3 regions of the Alkalihalobacillus sp. R86527 genome follow, and region 3 is predicted to be linked to each of the others. Evidence: a T-box and tRNA genes for the amino acid it is inferred to sense, from the RefSeq annotation. Region 3 holds a T-box; the other regions hold tRNA genes.
The links. A T-box is a leader RNA that pairs with one kind of tRNA and senses whether it is charged. The one in region 3 lies ahead of ileS (isoleucine--tRNA ligase), so its partner is inferred to be a tRNA-Ile.
Positions count from the first base shown of each region.

Region 1 (6,738 bases), 1.4 Mb from region 3:
ATAAGAAAAATAATGGCTACCATCACTAACCCATTTTCTAACATACTGATCCCCTTTCATCATTCAATATCATAAAATCTTCAACTTTACCTAGCATAACACGCCGAATAATAAAACCGCATGCGTTCTTTATAGAATCAACCCGAAAAATTTCCAATCCTTGTATCGGCAGGTCATTCTATACCATTCACTTCTCCAAATATCTTAAACTGCCTTCTCTTGTTTTTAACAAAGTTTCTCATTGTGCATATACTGGCAAAAAGCCCAGGAGGGGACGTCATGGGAGATCACTGGAGTCAAATGTATGATTGGAAAAATAAGATGAACAAATTCATGGGAGACGATTTCTGGACGGATTTTCAGGATATGTTCGTATCGAATGGTCCACTCGTGAACCTGTATGAAGCAGGTAACGAATTGATCTGTACAGTCTACCTTCCAGGAATCACAAACATTAATGATGTGGATGTCTATATTCACTACCGAACCCTTAAAGTAAAAGGCCAGACGAAGATGGCACTCGAAGGGTACCGAAATGTTCAGGAAGAGTATAAACATGGTCCATTTGAACGGATTGTAGAGCTACCATTCCCAGTTAGAGAAAAACCAATTGATGCTACCTACAAACGAGGGATTCTCATGGTGCATCTCCATCGGTTGATCGATTCGAAGGAAGACAGGAAGCGGCTTAAGATTAAAGATGATGAGTCGAGGGAGGAATAGAGAGCGCGGCTATCGTTGTTGGGACGATAGCTGTTTTTTTGGTGCTTGTGGGTTTTTAGGGTGAGTTCGGGGTGCTAAGGATGCTTGAGGGGTGGGATATCGGCGAAATTGCTGATTTATCAGCGATTTTTGAGAATATATCAGCGGAATTGAGATTATATCAGCGAAAGAGGACTTTTATCGGCGATATGTCGTTTTTATCAGCGAAGCGTTAATTGTAACCAATGGTTAGTCAAAAACACATTCAGACAGTACACGGAAGAGAGTGAATCTGCAGGTTATCTGCGAAATTTTCATTTTATCCGCGAACCCAAACTCCAACCACTAATTACACAAACCCACATTCAGACAACACAAAAAAAGCCAGAGGTCACAATTACCTCTAACTCTCACTTGCCTAACGACGTCCTACTCTTGCAAGGGGAGAGCCCCCAACTACCATCGGCGCGCGAACTTAACTTCCGTGTTCTCATACGGGGCGCGATAAGCTACGAACTCGCCAGCTGCGCGATTCTGGATCCTCATAGATCTCCGACTATCTACTCCGGCCCAGTCTCACTTGCTTCCTCGAATTTTTTGCTTCTCCCACCCCTACGAAGCTTTCGAGGATGTTCTTGCATGACCTCTCAATGAAGATGCCAACCTTACGGTACAGCTCTACAAACCTTTTAAAAAACAAAAAAGCCAGAGCTCTATGCTCTGACTCCTTATTTGCCTAGCGACGTCCTACTCTTGCAGGGGGAGAGCCCCCAACTACCATCGGCGCAAGAGCTTAACTTCCGTGTTCTCATACGGGGCGCGATAAGCGGCGAACTTCTTCGTCAGCTGCGCGACCCTGGATCCTCATAGATCTCCGATTATCTACTCCGGTCCAGTCTCACTTGCTTCCTCGAATTTCTTGCTTCTCCCACCCCTACGAAGCTTTCGGGGATGTTCTTGGATGTAATTCAAGATGAAATACTACCTTACGGTACTACCCCAAAGAAATAAACCATACAAAAAAAGCCAGAGGCTTAACCTCCGGCTTCTCACTTGCCTAGCGACGTCCTACTCTTGCAGGGGGAGAGCCCCCAACTACCATCGGCGCTGAAGAGCTTAACTTCCGTGTTCGGCATGGGAACGGGTGTGACCTCTTCGCCTTCATCACTAGACTATTCAGGTATTCCCTGAAAACTAGATAGCACTCGCAACGTATTCCAATAAGTTTTAGGTTAAGCCCTCGATCGATTAGTATTCGTCAGCTCCACGTGTCGCCACGCTTCCACCCCGAACCTATCAACCTCATCATCTCTGAGGGATCTTACCAGCTTGACGCTGTGGGAAATCTCATCTCGAGGGGGGCTTCATGCTTAGATGCTTTCAGCACTTATCCCTTCCACACGTAGCTACCCAGCTATGCTCCTGGCGGAACAACTGGTACACCAGCGGTGTGTCCATCCCGGTCCTCTCGTACTAAGGACAGCTCCTCTCAAATTTCCTGCGCCCGCGACGGATAGGGACCGAACTGTCTCACGACGTTCTGAACCCAGCTCGCGTACCGCTTTAATGGGCGAACAGCCCAACCCTTGGGACCTACTTCAGCCCCAGGATGCGATGAGCCGACATCGAGGTGCCAAACCTCCCCGTCGATGTGGACTCTTGGGGGAGATAAGCCTGTTATCCCCAGGGTAGCTTTTATCCGTTGAGCGATGGCCCTTCCATGCGGAACCACCGGATCACTAAGCCCGACTTTCGTCCCTGCTCGACTTGTAGGTCTCGCAGTCAAGCTCCCTTGTGCCTTTACACTCTGCGAATGATTTCCAACCATTCTGAGGGAACCTTTGGGCGCCTCCGTTACTCTTTAGGAGGCGACCGCCCCAGTCAAACTGCCCACCTGACACTGTCTCCGCACCGGATCACGGTGCTGGGTTAGAATGTCAGTACAGCCAGGGTAGTATCCCACCGACGCCTCCACCGAACCTAGCGGTCCGGCTTCTATGGCTCCTACCTATCCTGTACAAGCTGTACCAAAATCCAATATCAGGCTACAGTAAAGCTCCATGGGGTCTTTCCGTCCTGTCGCGGGTAACCTGCATCTTCACAGGTACTATAATTTCACCGGGTCTCTCGTTGAGACAGTATCCAAGTCGTTGCACCTTTCGTGCGGGTCGGAACTTACCCGACAAGGAATTTCGCTACCTTAGGACCGTTATAGTTACGGCCGCCGTTTACTGGGGCTTCGATTCAGAGCTTCTCCCGTAAGGGATAACCCCTCCTCTTAACCTTCCAGCACCGGGCAGGTGTCAGCCCCTATACATCGCCTTGCGGCTTGGCAGAGACCTGTGTTTTTGCTAAACAGTCGCTTGGATCTTTTCACTGCGGCTCCCCTGGGCTATTCACCCGAGGAAGCACCCCTTCTCCCGAAGTTACGGGGTCATTTTGCCGAGTTCCTTAACGAGAGTTCTCCCGATCGTCTTAGGATTCTCTCCTCGCCTACCTGTGTCGGTTTGCGGTACGGGCACCTCTTTCCTCACTAGAGGCTTTTCTTGGCAGTGTAGAATCAGGGACTTCGGTACTTAATTCCCTCGCCATCACGACTCAGCCTTCGCGGTGAACGGATTTGCCTATTCACCAGCCTAATCGCTTGGACGCGCATTTCCAGCAGCGCGCTCTCCCTATCTTTCTGCGTCCCCCCGTCGTTCAAACGGAAAGGAGGTGGTACAGGAATATCAACCTGTTATCCATCGCCTACGCCTTTCGGCCTCGGCTTAGGTCCCGACTAACCCTGAGCGGACGAGCCTTCCTCAGGAAACCTTGGGCTTTCGACGGACAAGATTCTCACTTGTCTTTCGCTACTCATACCGGCATTCTCACTTCTAAGCGCTCCACCAGTCCTTTCGGTCTGACTTCGCAGCCCTTAGAACGCTCTCCTACCATTGTCGTAAGACAATCCACAGCTTCGGTGATACGTTTAGCCCCGGTACATTTTCGGCGCAGCGTCACTCGACCAGTGAGCTATTACGCACTCTTTAAATGATGGCTGCTTCTAAGCCAACATCCTGGTTGTCTAAGCAACGCCACATCCTTTTCCACTTAACGTATACTTTGGGACCTTAGCTGGTGGTCTGGGCTGTTTCCCTCTCGACTACGGATCTTATCACTCGCAGTCTGACTCCCGCGGATAAATCGTTGGCATTCGGAGTTTGACTGGATTCGGTAATCCGGTAGGGACCCCTAGTCCAATCAGTGCTCTACCTCCAAGATTCTTGCCGCGAGGCTAGCCCTAAAGCTATTTCGGAGAGAACCAGCTATCTCCGGGTTCGATTGGCATTTCACCGCTACCCACACCTCATCCCCGCATTTTTCAACATGCGTGGGTTCGGGCCTCCATTCAGTGTTACCTGAACTTCACCCTGGACATGGGTAGATCACCCGGTTTCGGGTCTACGACCACGTACTATTTCGCCCTATTCAGACTCGCTTTCGCTGCGGCTCCGCCTTCTCGGCTTAACCTTGCACGGGATCGTAACTCGCCGGTTCATTCTACAAAAGGCACGCTGTCACCCATTAACGGGCTCCAACTAGTTGTAGGCACACGGTTTCAGGTTCTCTTTCACTCCCCTTCCGGGGTGCTTTTCACCTTTCCCTCACGGTACTGGTTCACTATCGGTCACTAGAGAGTATTTAGCCTTGGGAGATGGTCCTCCCGGATTCCGACGGGGTTTCACGTGTCCCGCCGTACTCAGGATCCGTCTCGGAGGGCAGCGGATTTTGACTACAGGATTGTTACCTTCTCTGATGGACCTTTCCAGGTCGCTTCGTCTATCCGTGCCTTTGTAACTCCAATGAGACGTCCTACAACCCCAGAGGGCAAGCCCTCTGGTTTGGGCTGATTCCGTTTCGCTCGCCGCTACTCAGGAAATCGCGATTGCTTTCTCTTCCTCCGGGTACTGAGATGTTTCAGTTCCCCGGGTATGCCTTCTATCTCCTATGTATTCAGAAATAGATACCATCCCATTACGGATGGTGGGTTCCCCCATTCGGAAATCTCCGGATCAAAGCGTACTTACTGCTCCCCGAAGCATATCGGTGTTCGTCCCGTCCTTCATCGGCTTCTAGTGCCAAGGCATCCACCGTGCGCCCTTAGTAGCTTAACCTTAGATTTCATTAGAAACAATGTCTCTAACTCCATCGATGCACATCGTAAGATGTGACTAACTAAGAAATAACGCAAAAAATAATTCTTTATTGGATGTCGTTGTTTATGCTATCTAGTTTTCAAGGAACAATTTCTTCTATAACTAAGAGAAGAAATAATTGGTGGAGCCTAGCGGGATCGAACCGCTGACCTCCTGCGTGCAAGGCAGGCGCTCTCCCAGCTGAGCTAAGGCCCCAGGAATTCTTTTATGGTGGGCCTGAGTGGACTCGAACCACCGACCTCACGCTTATCAGGCGTGCGCTCTAACCAGCTGAGCTACAGGCCCACAAAAGAAAGGTAAATACTCCGACATAGCCATTAGCCGGAGGTGTTTATTAAAAGAGACTTGCTCTTCATCAAAACAAACCTTTTCAAGAAAGAACTATTGCTCTTTCAAAACTAAACGAAACGCTCATGCAAGTTTGGCAACCAATGTTGCCTCGTAATTCTCCATAGAAAGGAGGTGATCCAGCCGCACCTTCCGATACGGCTACCTTGTTACGACTTCACCCCAATCATTTGTCCCACCTTCGGCGGCTGGCTCCAAAAGGTTACCTCACCGACTTCGGGTGTTACAAACTCTCGTGGTGTGACGGGCGGTGTGTACAAGGCCCGGGAACGTATTCACCGCGGCATGCTGATCCGCGATTACTAGCAATTCCGGCTTCATGTAGGCGAGTTGCAGCCTACAATCCGAACTGAGAACGGCTTTATGGGATTCGCTTCACCTCGCGGTGTCGCAGCCCTTTGTACCGTCCATTGTAGCACGTGTGTAGCCCAGGTCATAAGGGGCATGATGATTTGACGTCGTCCCCACCTTCCTCCGGTTTGTCACCGGCAGTCACCTTAGAGTGCCCAACTGAATGCTGGCAACTAAGATCAAGGGTTGCGCTCGTTGCGGGACTTAACCCAACATCTCACGACACGAGCTGACGACAACCATGCACCACCTGTCACTCTGTCCCCCGAAGGGGAACGTCCTATCTCTAGGAGTGGCAGAGGATGTCAAGACCTGGTAAGGTTCTTCGCGTTGCTTCGAATTAAACCACATGCTCCACTGCTTGTGCGGGCCCCCGTCAATTCCTTTGAGTTTCAACCTTGCGGTCGTACTCCCCAGGCGGAGTGCTTAATGTGTTAACTTCAGCACTGAGGGTGGAACCCCCCAACACCTAGCACTCATCGTTTACGGCGTGGACTACCAGGGTATCTAATCCTGTTCGCTCCCCACGCTTTCGCGCCTCAGCGTCAGTTACAGACCAGAGAGCCGCCTTCGCCACTGGTGTTCCTCCACATATCTACGCATTTCACCGCTACACGTGGAATTCCACTCTCCTCTTCTGCACTCAAGTCCCCCAGTTTCCAATGGCCCTCCACGGTTGAGCCGTGGGCTTTCACATCAGACTTAAGAGACCGCCTGCGCGCGCTTTACGCCCAATAATTCCGGACAACGCTTGCCACCTACGTATTACCGCGGCTGCTGGCACGTAGTTAGCCGTGGCTTTCTGGTTAGGTACCGTCAAGGTACCGCCCTATTCGAACGGTACTTGTTCTTCCCTAACAACAGAGCTTTACGACCCGAAAGCCTTCGTCACTCACGCGGCGTTGCTCCGTCAGACTTTCGTCCATTGCGGAAGATTCCCTACTGCTGCCTCCCGTAGGAGTCTGGGCCGTGTCTCAGTCCCAGTGTGGCCGATCACCCTCTCAGGTCGGCTACGCATCGTTGCCTTGGTAAGCCATTACCTTACCAACTAGCTAATGCGCCGCGGGCCCATCCTACAGTGTTAGCTCGAAAGCCAACTTTCAACGTTGCATCATGCGATGCTATGTATTACCCGGTA
Region 1 is NZ_JAXHBW010000001.1:3,696,369-3,703,106, forward strand. Features, by position in the region: gene SJY16_RS19320 (DUF2179 domain-containing protein) at 1-44, opposite strand, end outside; gene SJY16_RS19325 (Hsp20/alpha crystallin family protein) at 280-723, shown strand; rRNA gene rrf (5S ribosomal RNA) at 1,758-1,874, opposite strand; rRNA gene SJY16_RS19335 (23S ribosomal RNA) at 1,931-4,859, opposite strand; tRNA gene SJY16_RS19340 (tRNA-Ala) at 5,021-5,096, opposite strand; tRNA gene SJY16_RS19345 (tRNA-Ile) at 5,110-5,186, opposite strand; rRNA gene SJY16_RS19350 (16S ribosomal RNA) at 5,357-6,738, opposite strand, start outside.
Region 1: it encodes a tRNA-Ile, which carries the amino acid that the T-box ahead of ileS (isoleucine--tRNA ligase) is inferred to sense. The anticodon was not compared.

Region 2 (6,738 bases), 2.2 Mb from region 3:
AACGAAACGCCATGCAAGAAATTGTTTCTACGGAAACAACAAGTTTTAAAGCTAGATTAGACTTTCTATCGGAGAGTTTGATCCTGGCTCAGGACGAACGCTGGCGGCGTGCCTAATACATGCAAGTCGAGCGGAGAAATAGGAGCTTGCTCCTATTTCTCAGCGGCGGACGGGTGAGTAACACGTGGGCAACCTGCCCTACAGACTGGGATAACTCCGGGAAACCGGAGCTAATACCGGGTAATACATAGCATCGCATGATGCAACGTTGAAAGTTGGCTTTCGAGCTAACACTGTAGGATGGGCCCGCGGCGCATTAGCTAGTTGGTAAGGTAATGGCTTACCAAGGCAACGATGCGTAGCCGACCTGAGAGGGTGATCGGCCACACTGGGACTGAGACACGGCCCAGACTCCTACGGGAGGCAGCAGTAGGGAATCTTCCGCAATGGACGAAAGTCTGACGGAGCAACGCCGCGTGAGTGACGAAGGCTTTCGGGTCGTAAAGCTCTGTTGTTAGGGAAGAACAAGTACCGTTCGAATAGGACGGTACCTTGACGGTACCTAACCAGAAAGCCACGGCTAACTACGTGCCAGCAGCCGCGGTAATACGTAGGTGGCAAGCGTTGTCCGGAATTATTGGGCGTAAAGCGCGCGCAGGCGGTCTCTTAAGTCTGATGTGAAAGCCCACGGCTCAACCGTGGAGGGCCATTGGAAACTGGGGGACTTGAGTGCAGAAGAGGAGAGTGGAATTCCACGTGTAGCGGTGAAATGCGTAGATATGTGGAGGAACACCAGTGGCGAAGGCGGCTCTCTGGTCTGTAACTGACGCTGAGGCGCGAAAGCGTGGGGAGCGAACAGGATTAGATACCCTGGTAGTCCACGCCGTAAACGATGAGTGCTAGGTGTTGGGGGGTTCCACCCTCAGTGCTGAAGTTAACACATTAAGCACTCCGCCTGGGGAGTACGACCGCAAGGTTGAAACTCAAAGGAATTGACGGGGGCCCGCACAAGCAGTGGAGCATGTGGTTTAATTCGAAGCAACGCGAAGAACCTTACCAGGTCTTGACATCCTCTGCCACTCCTAGAGATAGGACGTTCCCCTTCGGGGGACAGAGTGACAGGTGGTGCATGGTTGTCGTCAGCTCGTGTCGTGAGATGTTGGGTTAAGTCCCGCAACGAGCGCAACCCTTGATCTTAGTTGCCAGCATTCAGTTGGGCACTCTAAGGTGACTGCCGGTGACAAACCGGAGGAAGGTGGGGACGACGTCAAATCATCATGCCCCTTATGACCTGGGCTACACACGTGCTACAATGGACGGTACAAAGGGCTGCGACACCGCGAGGTGAAGCGAATCCCATAAAGCCGTTCTCAGTTCGGATTGTAGGCTGCAACTCGCCTACATGAAGCCGGAATTGCTAGTAATCGCGGATCAGCATGCCGCGGTGAATACGTTCCCGGGCCTTGTACACACCGCCCGTCACACCACGAGAGTTTGTAACACCCGAAGTCGGTGAGGTAACCTTTTGGAGCCAGCCGCCGAAGGTGGGACAAATGATTGGGGTGAAGTCGTAACAAGGTAGCCGTATCGGAAGGTGCGGCTGGATCACCTCCTTTCTATGGAGAATTACGAGGTAACATTGGTTGCCAAACTTGCATGAGCGTTTCGTTTAGTTTTGAAAGAATGATTGTATTCTTTCAATATAAATAGTCAATCACAACCTTTTATGGGCCTGTAGCTCAGCTGGTTAGAGCGCACGCCTGATAAGCGTGAGGTCGGTGGTTCGAGTCCACTCAGGCCCACCATAAAAACCAAATTGACTAAATGTTTTGTGATTTGTTATAATATTCACCGACATTTAAAAATGGGGCCTTAGCTCAGCTGGGAGAGCGCCTGCCTTGCACGCAGGAGGTCAGCGGTTCGATCCCGCTAGGCTCCACCAATTATTTCTTCTCTTAGTTATAGAAGAAATTGTTCCTTGAAAACTAGATAGCATAAACAACGACATCCAATAAAGAATTATTTTTTGCGTTATTTCTTAGTTAGTCACATCTTACGATGTGCAACATCAATGACGAGTGAGAAGCGAGAAATTCGAGGCGGCGAAATTCCGGAGGAGCGGAGCGTATTTGAATACGTGAGCACCGGAGGAATGAAGCCAACGAAGAAGTTCGAAGCTAATAACGAAGTCATAAGGTTAAGCTACTAAGGGCGCACGGTGGATGCCTTGGCACTAGAAGCCGATGAAGGACGGGACGAACACCGATATGCTTCGGGGAGCAGTAAGTACGCTTTGATCCGGAGATTTCCGAATGGGGGAACCCACCATCCGTAATGGGATGGTATCTATTTCTGAATACATAGGAGATAGAAGGCATACCCGGGGAACTGAAACATCTCAGTACCCGGAGGAAGAGAAAGCAATCGCGATTTCCTGAGTAGCGGCGAGCGAAACGGAATCAGCCCAAACCAGAGGGCTTGCCCTCTGGGGTTGTAGGACGTCTCATTGGAGTTACAAAGGCACGGATAGACGAAGCGACCTGGAAAGGTCCATCAGAGAAGGTAACAATCCTGTAGTCAAAATCCGCTGCCCTCCGAGACGGATCCTGAGTACGGCGGGACACGTGAAACCCCGTCGGAATCCGGGAGGACCATCTCCCAAGGCTAAATACTCTCTAGTGACCGATAGTGAACCAGTACCGTGAGGGAAAGGTGAAAAGCACCCCGGAAGGGGAGTGAAAGAGAACCTGAAACCGTGTGCCTACAACTAGTTGGAGCCCGTTAATGGGTGACAGCGTGCCTTTTGTAGAATGAACCGGCGAGTTACGATCCCGTGCAAGGTTAAGCCGAGAAGGCGGAGCCGCAGCGAAAGCGAGTCTGAATAGGGCGAAATAGTACGTGGTCGTAGACCCGAAACCGGGTGATCTACCCATGTCCAGGGTGAAGTTCAGGTAACACTGAATGGAGGCCCGAACCCACGCATGTTGAAAAATGCGGGGATGAGGTGTGGGTAGCGGTGAAATGCCAATCGAACCCGGAGATAGCTGGTTCTCTCCGAAATAGCTTTAGGGCTAGCCTCGCGGCAAGAATCTTGGAGGTAGAGCACTGATTGGACTAGGGGTCCCTACCGGATTACCGAATCCAGTCAAACTCCGAATGCCAACGATTTATCCGCGGGAGTCAGACTGCGAGTGATAAGATCCGTAGTCGAGAGGGAAACAGCCCAGACCACCAGCTAAGGTCCCAAAGTATACGTTAAGTGGAAAAGGATGTGGCGTTGCTTAGACAACCAGGATGTTGGCTTAGAAGCAGCCATCATTTAAAGAGTGCGTAATAGCTCACTGGTCGAGTGACGCTGCGCCGAAAATGTACCGGGGCTAAACGTATCACCGAAGCTGTGGATTGTCTTACGACAATGGTAGGAGAGCGTTCTAAGGGCTGCGAAGTCAGACCGAAAGGACTGGTGGAGCGCTTAGAAGTGAGAATGCCGGTATGAGTAGCGAAAGACAAGTGAGAATCTTGTCCGTCGAAAGCCCAAGGTTTCCTGAGGAAGGCTCGTCCGCTCAGGGTTAGTCGGGACCTAAGCCGAGGCCGAAAGGCGTAGGCGATGGATAACAGGTTGATATTCCTGTACCACCTCCTTTCCGTTTGAACGACGGGGGGACGCAGAAAGATAGGGAGAGCGCGCTGCTGGAAATGCGCGTCCAAGCGATTAGGCTGGTGAATAGGCAAATCCGTTCACCGCGAAGGCTGAGTCGTGATGGCGAGGGAATTAAGTACCGAAGTCCCTGATTCTACACTGCCAAGAAAAGCCTCTAGTGAGGAAAGAGGTGCCCGTACCGCAAACCGACACAGGTAGGCGAGGAGAGAATCCTAAGACGATCGGGAGAACTCTCGTTAAGGAACTCGGCAAAATGACCCCGTAACTTCGGGAGAAGGGGTGCTTCCTCGGGTGAATAGCCCAGGGGAGCCGCAGTGAAAAGATCCAAGCGACTGTTTAGCAAAAACACAGGTCTCTGCCAAGCCGCAAGGCGATGTATAGGGGCTGACACCTGCCCGGTGCTGGAAGGTTAAGAGGAGGGGTTATCCCTTACGGGAGAAGCTCTGAATCGAAGCCCCAGTAAACGGCGGCCGTAACTATAACGGTCCTAAGGTAGCGAAATTCCTTGTCGGGTAAGTTCCGACCCGCACGAAAGGTGCAACGACTTGGATACTGTCTCAACGAGAGACCCGGTGAAATTATAGTACCTGTGAAGATGCAGGTTACCCGCGACAGGACGGAAAGACCCCATGGAGCTTTACTGTAGCCTGATATTGGATTTTGGTACAGCTTGTACAGGATAGGTAGGAGCCATAGAAGCCGGACCGCTAGGTTCGGTGGAGGCGTCGGTGGGATACTACCCTGGCTGTACTGACATTCTAACCCAGCACCGTGATCCGGTGCGGAGACAGTGTCAGGTGGGCAGTTTGACTGGGGCGGTCGCCTCCTAAAGAGTAACGGAGGCGCCCAAAGGTTCCCTCAGAATGGTTGGAAATCATTCGCAGAGTGTAAAGGCACAAGGGAGCTTGACTGCGAGACCTACAAGTCGAGCAGGGACGAAAGTCGGGCTTAGTGATCCGGTGGTTCCGCATGGAAGGGCCATCGCTCAACGGATAAAAGCTACCCTGGGGATAACAGGCTTATCTCCCCCAAGAGTCCACATCGACGGGGAGGTTTGGCACCTCGATGTCGGCTCATCGCATCCTGGGGCTGAAGTAGGTCCCAAGGGTTGGGCTGTTCGCCCATTAAAGCGGTACGCGAGCTGGGTTCAGAACGTCGTGAGACAGTTCGGTCCCTATCCGTCGCGGGCGCAGGAAATTTGAGAGGAGCTGTCCTTAGTACGAGAGGACCGGGATGGACACACCGCTGGTGTACCAGTTGTTCCGCCAGGAGCATAGCTGGGTAGCTACGTGTGGAAGGGATAAGTGCTGAAAGCATCTAAGCATGAAGCCCCCCTCGAGATGAGATTTCCCACAGCGTCAAGCTGGTAAGATCCCTCAGAGATGATGAGGTTGATAGGTTCGGGGTGGAAGCGTGGCGACACGTGGAGCTGACGAATACTAATCGATCGAGGGCTTAACCAAAACGAAAAGTAAAGCAGGCTTGGTCATATTCGCAGACCATTGGAGCTCTTGAACAGAAGGCGTTTTTCGCCTGAAGTGAAAGAGTGAAATGGACAAGAATATAGCCTGCGGCACTAGACATCGCGAAAAAATATTGGAATACGTTGTTGAGTGCTATCTAGTTTTCAGGGAATGAAAAGAAGTTCGACTAAGTTCCACCACGTCCTGTGGTGAACATCGAACGACTAACATCCTGTCAGTCTAGTGATGAAGGCGAAGAGGTCACACCCGTTCCCATGCCGAACACGGAAGTTAAGCTCTTCAGCGCCGATGGTAGTTGGGGGATCTCCCCCTGCAAGAGTAGGACGTCGCTAGGCTTATATAGTGGAGGATTAGCTCAGCTGGGAGAGCATCTGCCTTACAAGCAGAGGGTCGGCGGTTCGAGCCCGTCATCCTCCACCATTTATTTTTTGCCCGAAAGGGCACAAATTACAATTTAATTACATAGTTTTTGCCGGTCTAGCTCAATTGGTAGAGCAACTGACTTGTAATCAGTAGGTTGGGGGTTCAAGTCCTCTGGCCGGCACCATCTTTTCGGTAGAAGAGAGCCATTAGCTCAGTTGGTAGAGCATCTGACTTTTAATCAGAGGGTCGAAGGTTCGAGTCCTTCATGGCTCACCATTTTTTGCGGGTGTGGCGGAATTGGCAGACGCGCTAGACTTAGGATCTAGTGTCTTACGACGTGGGGGTTCGAGTCCCTTCACCCGCACCAATTCAATTGCGGAAGTAGTTCAGTGGTAGAACACCACCTTGCCAAGGTGGGGGTCGCGGGTTCGAATCCCGTCTTCCGCTCCAATATAATAATATGTTTTTGCGCCCGTAGCTCAATTGGATAGAGCGTCTGACTACGGATCAGAAGGTTAGGAGTTCGAGTCTTCTCGGGCGCGCCATTTTTAAACAACATTCTCGGGAAGTAGCTCAGCTTGGCAGAGCACTTGGTTTGGGACCAAGGGGTCGCAGGTTCAAATCCTGTCTTCCCGACCACTTATACAAAATGGGGCCTTAGCTCAGCTGGGAGAGCGCCTGCCTTGCACGCAGGAGGTCAGCGGTTCGATCCCGCTAGGCTCCACCAATTTTCTTTAAAAAAGTTGTTGACTTCGATTGAGTTAATGTGTTACATTAATAAAGTCGCTGAAAACGACATTGAAAGAAACAAATCGATCTTTGAAAACTGAACGAAACGCCATGCAAGAAATTGTTTCTACGGAAACAACAAGTTTTAAAGCTAGATTAGACTTTCTATCGGAGAGTTTGATCCTGGCTCAGGACGAACGCTGGCGGCGTGCCTAATACATGCAAGTCGAGCGGAGAAGTAGGAGCTTGCTCCTATTTCTCAGCGGCGGACGGGTGAGTAACACGTGGGCAACCTGCCCTGCAGACTGGGATAACTCCGGGAAACCGGAGCTAATACCGGGTAATACATAGCATCGCATGATGCAATGTTGAAAGTTGGCTTTCGAGCTAACACTGTAGGATGGGCCCGCGGCGCATTAGCTAGTTGGTAAGGTAATGGCTTACCAAGGCAACGATGCGTAGCCGACCTGAGAGGGTGATCGGCCACACTGGGACTGAGAC
Region 2 is NZ_JAXHBW010000001.1:69,745-76,482, reverse strand. Features, by position in the region: rRNA gene SJY16_RS00495 (16S ribosomal RNA) at 66-1,616, shown strand; tRNA gene SJY16_RS00490 (tRNA-Ile) at 1,729-1,805, shown strand; tRNA gene SJY16_RS00485 (tRNA-Ala) at 1,867-1,942, shown strand; rRNA gene SJY16_RS00480 (23S ribosomal RNA) at 2,196-5,124, shown strand; rRNA gene rrf (5S ribosomal RNA) at 5,364-5,480, shown strand; tRNA gene SJY16_RS00470 (tRNA-Val) at 5,490-5,565, shown strand; tRNA gene SJY16_RS00465 (tRNA-Thr) at 5,617-5,692, shown strand; tRNA gene SJY16_RS00460 (tRNA-Lys) at 5,709-5,784, shown strand; tRNA gene SJY16_RS00455 (tRNA-Leu) at 5,791-5,875, shown strand; tRNA gene SJY16_RS00450 (tRNA-Gly) at 5,884-5,958, shown strand; tRNA gene SJY16_RS00445 (tRNA-Arg) at 5,977-6,053, shown strand; tRNA gene SJY16_RS00440 (tRNA-Pro) at 6,071-6,147, shown strand; tRNA gene SJY16_RS00435 (tRNA-Ala) at 6,160-6,235, shown strand; rRNA gene SJY16_RS00430 (16S ribosomal RNA) at 6,403-6,738, shown strand, end outside.
Region 2: it encodes a tRNA-Ile, which carries the amino acid that the T-box ahead of ileS (isoleucine--tRNA ligase) is inferred to sense. The anticodon was not compared.

Region 3 (6,738 bases):
TGATGGGTTACATTGGACTTGAGGAGGTTTAACAGGGAAGTGGAAGTAAGAACAAATTTAGAGAAAATCGTTTCGAAGATCGAATCTGCTGCACATCGCTCGAATCGAAACCCTGAAGATGTAAACATTATCGCAGTAACGAAATATGTTAGTATCGATCGTGCAAAGGAAGCTGTTGGTGCAGGGTTATCGCATCTTGGAGAAAATCGACAAGAAGGCTTGATCGAGAAGGTCGAAGCGTTTGAAGAACAGCCAGTATGGCATTTTATCGGAACGTTACAATCTCGTAAGGTAAAGGAAATCATTGCCCACGTGGATTATATTCACTCGTTGGATCGTCGATCTCTTGCTAAAGAAATCAATAAGAGAGCGACGAAAAAGATGAAATGTTTTGTGCAAATTAATGTTTCAGGAGAAGAATCGAAACATGGACTGACTCCTGAACAAGTGATGCCATTTGTTGAATCCCTAAAAAACTACCCAAATATTGAAGTTGTTGGTTTGATGACCATGGCTCCTCATATTAAGGATGCAGATGAGATCAGAGCAGTCTTTCAACAATTGAGAGAACTTCAAACGCTTGTACAAAAGCAATCGTTTGAACACGCACCATGTAAAGAACTTTCTATGGGAATGTCTAATGATTTTGAGATTGCTGTTGAAGAAGGTGCTACGTTTGTTCGTATCGGATCGTCTCTTGTTGGTTAAGAAAATAACAACTCCCGGAGGTGCAGGGAATGGGAATTAAGACAAAGTTTAAGCAGTTCTTTGAACTCGATGATGAACCAATAGAGTTCGAGGACGATGTTCAAACACCGTATGCTGAGGATGATGAATTGGAGAATTCTAGAGTTAACCGTAACCAGAACAAGCAAAAAAATTCTAATCAATCGAATCAGAATGTAGTAAGTCTGCAAAGTATTCACAAGAACTCGAGAGTTGTACTTGTTGAACCTAGAGTGTATGCTGAAGCTCAGGATATCGCCGATCATATTAAAAATCGAAAGTCTGTAGTTATGAACTTACAGCAGATTCCACATGACCAAGCAAAGAGAATCGTTGATTTCCTAAGTGGCACAGTGTATGCTCTTGGCGGAGATATTCAGAAGCTCGGTCCTGACACATTCATGTGTACTCCGGATAATGTTGAAATCTCTGGTAACATTACCGATGAAATATTTGAAGATTAGCCTCTAAGGAAGGTGAAAAATTTGGAAATTGCTTATTTATTAGCACAAGCTATACAGATTTACTCCTGGGTATTAATTATTTATATCTTTATGTCCTGGATTCCAAATGCTAGAGAGTCCTCAATCGGACAAATGATTGCAAGAGTTGCAGAACCATATCTTGCTCCTTTCCGCAAAATTATACCGCCGATCGGTGGAATGCTAGATATTTCTCCTATTGTTGCTATTTTTGCACTTCAGTTCGCACAGTATGGAATCGTTGCTCTCTTCAGAATGATTCTGTAATTCTATGTCAATTTACGAACACTATCGTCCTGAAGAACGCACGTTTGTTGATCGAGTATTGCAATGGCAAAGTGAAGTAGAAGAAAGATACACTCCAAAATTGACGGATTTTCTGGATCCAAGAGAGCAGGATATCGTAACACAAATTATAGGAAATCATCCGGATGTGACAGTGTCTTTCTCAGGCGCAGTGGATGGAGCTGAACGGCAGCGTGCACTGCTTCTACCCCCTTATCTAACAGCAACCGAAGAAGATTATGCAGTAGTTGCTCTAGAAATTACATATCCTTCTAAATTCGTTTCATTGTCGCATCCAGATCTTCTTGGTGCATTGATGGGACTAGGATTGAAACGGGAAAAATTCGGTGATATTTATGTGTTGGATGGTCACGCGCAGCTAATCGTTGCAGAGGAAGTATCGGATTATATTAAGATGAACTTAAACCAGGCTGGGAAAGCGTCGATATCTCCTGAGGAGATTCCTCTTTCACAATTGAATGTTCCACCGACTAGGTGGGAAGAACAAACTGGTACTGTAAGTAGTCTACGACTCGATGCTGTTTTAGCTGAAGTATACAACTTCTCTCGGTCTAAAGTAACTCCGATGATTGAGCATGAGCGTGCCAAACTAAATTGGAAAGTCGTTGATCAGCCTTCTACCGAAGTAAAAGCGGGTGATTACTTATCCCTTAGAGGTTCAGGTAGAAGCAAAATCAATACGATTGAAGGAAAAACAAAGAAAGATAAATGGCGAATTATCTATAGTATAAGAAAATAATTTGTCAAAATTAGAAGGATTGTCCAAAAGGATTGTCGAATTACGAGTTGGGACATAAAAGAGAGCAAACCGGAGGTGGCTGAATTGCCTTTAACACCATTAGACATTCATAACAAAGAGTTTACTCGCGGATTCCGCGGTTATGATGAAGACGAAGTAAATGAGTTTCTAGATCAAGTCATTAAAGATTATGAAACTGTTATTAGGGAAAAAAAGGAGCTTAATGAGAGAGTTAAGATTCTTGAAGAAAGACTAGGACATTTCTCAAACCTTGAAGAAACATTGAACAAGTCGATTCTTGTGGCGCAAGAAACTGCAGAAGAAGTAAAGCAGAGTGCAACGAAAGAATCTCGTTTGATCCTAAAGGAAGCAGAGAAGAATGCAGACCGCATCATTAACGATTCTCTAGCTAAAGCGAGAAAGATATCGATGGAAAACGAAGAGTTGAAAAAACAAGCTTCTGTTTACCGTACACGTTTCCGCATGCTTGTTGAAGCTCAACTAGAAATGTTAACAAATGAAGATTGGGACGGGCTCGCTGCACGTTTTGATGAAGAAGAAGAGCAAATTCAAGAAAAAGCATAACGCAATCTTTTAACATTTCTTTCGCATTTTCTTGACTTATCAAAAATGAATACACTATACTTTTGATATACATTAAAGAATGTTAGTTTCTTAAGAAGAATGAACATTGCATTTCAAAAGCATAAGTGATTAAGAAATGGACGATACTGTTTCTTACAAATAAGTGATAAAGAACGACTGCGATGGGAAGAGTAACTGTTTCACCTTAACAAAGCGAGCTGGGGTTGGTGTGAGCCCGGTGTTAAGCAATCAGTGAAGATCATCCCTGAGTCCCGAGCTGAACAATAAGTAAGCCCCGGCGTATCATTCACGTTACGAATGCAAAGTGAGCACAGCACTGTGCTTAAGTTGGGTGGTACCACGGGAAAACCTTCTCGTCCCTATGTTAGGGATGAGGAGGTTTTTTTATGTTCACGGAGACAGAAAGCGGAGTTCGATTTTGAAGGAGGAAGGGACATGAGCTTTAAAGAAACACTACTGATGCCAAAAACAAAGTTCCCAATGCGCGGCAATTTGCCAAACAAAGAGCCTAATATGCAAAAAGAATGGGAAGAAAAAAATCTATATGAGAAAGTACAGGAAAGAACGAAAGATCGTCCTCTTTTCGTATTGCACGATGGCCCTCCATATGCTAACGGGGATATTCATATCGGTCATGCTGAAAACAAAGTACTGAAAGACATGATCGTGCGCTATAAATCCATGAATGGCTTCAATGCACCGTACGTCCCTGGTTGGGATACTCACGGTTTACCGATCGAACAGGCCCTAACGAAAAAAGGCGTTGATCGTAAGAAATTAACGGTAGCGGAATTCCGTAAGAAGTGTGAAGAATATGCACTTAAGCAAGTTGATCGCCAGCGTGAACAGTTTAAACGTCTTGGTGTTCGAGGAGATTGGGATAATCCATATATCACTCTTAATAAAGGGTATGAAGCTCAGCAGATTAAAGTATTTGGAGAGATGGCGAAACGTGGCTATATCTACAAAGATAAAAAAACCGTTTACTGGTCTCCAACTTCAGAATCAGCTCTAGCCGAAGCTGAAATCGAATATCAGGATAAACGCTCACCTTCGATTTATGTGGCGTTCCAAGTAAAGGATGGAAAAGGTGTATTGGATGGAGAAGAGAAGTTCATCATCTGGACAACAACTCCATGGACGATTCCATCAAACCTTGCGATCGCATTGAATGCGTCGTTTGAATATAGCGTGGTCGAAGCAGATGGAAACAAATTCGTCGTCGCTTCAGAACTACTCGATCAACTTAAAGAAGAATTTGAATGGAATAGCGTCAAAGAAATGAAGCGCCTAAAAGGAAGCGAACTAGAATATGTTACCGCACAACACCCTCTTTACGATCGTGAATCACTAGTTATTCTAGGTGATCATGTAACGCTAGATGCTGGTACTGGTTGCGTTCATACCGCTCCGGGTCACGGTGAAGACGATTATACAATCGGAAGAAAGTACAATCTTGAAATCCTTTGCCCTGTAGATGAGAAAGGTGTCTTCACGAACGAAGCTCCAGGATTCGAAGGCTTGTTCTATGATAAAGCAAACAAACCAATCACTGAGAAGCTTGAAGAAGCTGATGCGCTAGTCAAGCTTTCATTCTTTACGCACTCCTATCCGCATGACTGGCGTACTAAGAAGCCAATCATCTTCCGTGCGACTGAACAGTGGTTCGCTTCAATCAAGCAATTCCGCCCTGAATTGTTACAAGCAGTTGCGGACGTAGAGTGGTTCCCAACTTGGGGAGAAATTCGCCTTCACAACATGGTAAAAGACCGAGAAGATTGGTGTATTTCACGTCAGCGTGCATGGGGCGTTCCGATTCCAGTTTTCTACGGTGAGAATGATGAACCAATCCTAACGGATGAAACAATCGACCATGTGTCAGAGCTATTCAGACAGCATGGCTCAAACATCTGGTTTGAGTGGGATGCGAAAGATCTGTTGCCAGAAGGATTCACTTCAGAACATAGTCCTAACGGTACTTTCCGTAAAGAAATGGATATCATGGACGTTTGGTTCGATTCTGGTTCATCTCATCAAGCGGTACTTGAAGAGCGTAGCGACCTTGCGCGCCCTGCAGACTTGTACCTTGAAGGATCTGACCAATACCGCGGTTGGTTTAACTCATCTCTTTCGACTTCTGTAGCAGTTACAGGAAAAGCACCATACAAGGCAGTGCTCAGTCATGGGTTCGTACTTGACGGAGAAGGGAAGAAGATGAGTAAGTCATTAGGTAACGTGATGGTACCAAACGATGTTATGAAGCAGCTCGGTGCCGATATCTTGAGACTTTGGGTTTCTTCTGCTGATTACCAGGCTGATGTACGTGTGTCGAATGAGATTCTTAAGCAAGTAGCGGAAGTGTACAGAAAGATTCGTAACACGTTCAGGTTTATGCTAGGAAACTTAGAAGGTTTCGACCCAGCTACGAACAGCGTTTCTTATGAGAATCTAAGTGAGCTCGATCAATACATGCTTGTGAAGTTAAATAACGTGGTAACGAAAGTGAAGAAAGCTTATGATGAGTATCAGTTCTTAACTGTTTACAATACGATTCATAATTTCTTTACAACAGAGATGAGCTCATTCTATCTTGATATCGCAAAAGATACGCTTTATATTGAGCATGAAGATCATCCTAAACGTCGAGCGATTCAAACGGTTCTATATCAAACGGCTGTAGCGTTAACGAAACTTCTTTCACCAATCATTCCACATACTGCTGAAGAAGTATGGCAGTTTGTACCTGGTGAAAAAGAAGAGTACGTTCAGCTTTCTGATATGCCTGAAGTGAAGAACTTCGAAGGAACTTCTGACCTTGAAAGCAAATGGGATCATGTCATGGACCTTCGAGATGAAGTTCTAAAAGCTCTTGAAGAAGCTCGAAACGAAAAGAAAATTGGTAAGTCCTTAACAGCTCAGCTTCATATCTATGCAGACGGTGAAGCGAAACAGCTTCTAGAAAGCATCAATAACCTTGATAAGCTTCTAATCGTATCTGCTGCATCTGTTGTAGGTAGTAAATCTGAAGCTCCAACAGAAGCGAAGAATTACGACGAACTATCGATCATGGTTTCACCTGCAGAAGGCGAAACATGTGAACGTTGTTGGAGAGTAACGCAGACAGTTGGACAAGATGAAACATATCCTACCCTATGCGTAGACTGTGCTGAAACTGTAAAAAACCATTATTAAGATAGAAAGCGCTTTGCAAAATGCAAAGCGCTTTTTATACGGTTGACGTTCACATTGTACAGGAATGAATCCTGTGCTAAACTTTCATAGGAAGTATCATTTGATCGGGGGAGCGCACGTGTGGAAATATTTAATAGCCATTGGCATTATTTTATTTGATCAATGGACCAAATGGCTTGTTGTTAAAAACATGGAGTATGGAGAGACAATAAAACTTATCAACGACTTTCTTTATCTGACCTCACATCGAAACCGAGGAGCTGCATTTGGGATTCTTCAAGGTCAGATGATTTTCTTTTACCTTATAACGGTTGTTGTGATCGTCGCAGTTTTATATTATATGAAGCAATATAAACATAGCCGTTTCGTCAGTGTTACTCTTGCCTTGATCTTAGGCGGGGCAGTTGGGAATTTCATTGACCGTATTTTTAGAGGAGAAGTTGTGGATTTTGTTAACACATTCATCTTCTCGTACGATTTTCCGATTTTCAATGTAGCGGATGCTTCGCTCGTTATAGGGGTCATCCTCATTTTTATCGGAACTATTTTTGAAAGCAAGCAAGCTGAAGGGGATAAATAATGGAAAAGTTCACATTTACAGTAAGCACAGAGAATAAAGGTCAGCGTATTGACAAGTTGATTCCAACATTTGATCAAGAGTGGTCTCGAAGCCAGGTTCAAACCTGG
Region 3 is NZ_JAXHBW010000001.1:2,258,743-2,265,480, reverse strand. Features, by position in the region: gene pgeF (peptidoglycan editing factor PgeF) at 1-32, shown strand, start outside; gene SJY16_RS11540 (YggS family pyridoxal phosphate-dependent enzyme) at 40-708, shown strand; gene SJY16_RS11535 (cell division protein SepF) at 738-1,190, shown strand; gene SJY16_RS11530 (YggT family protein) at 1,212-1,475, shown strand; gene SJY16_RS11525 (YlmH family RNA-binding protein) at 1,480-2,253, shown strand; gene SJY16_RS11520 (DivIVA domain-containing protein) at 2,338-2,838, shown strand; T-box leader at 3,009-3,223, shown strand; gene ileS (isoleucine--tRNA ligase) at 3,295-6,051, shown strand; gene lspA (signal peptidase II) at 6,170-6,631, shown strand; partial or broken gene SJY16_RS11505 (RluA family pseudouridine synthase) at 6,628-6,738, shown strand, end outside.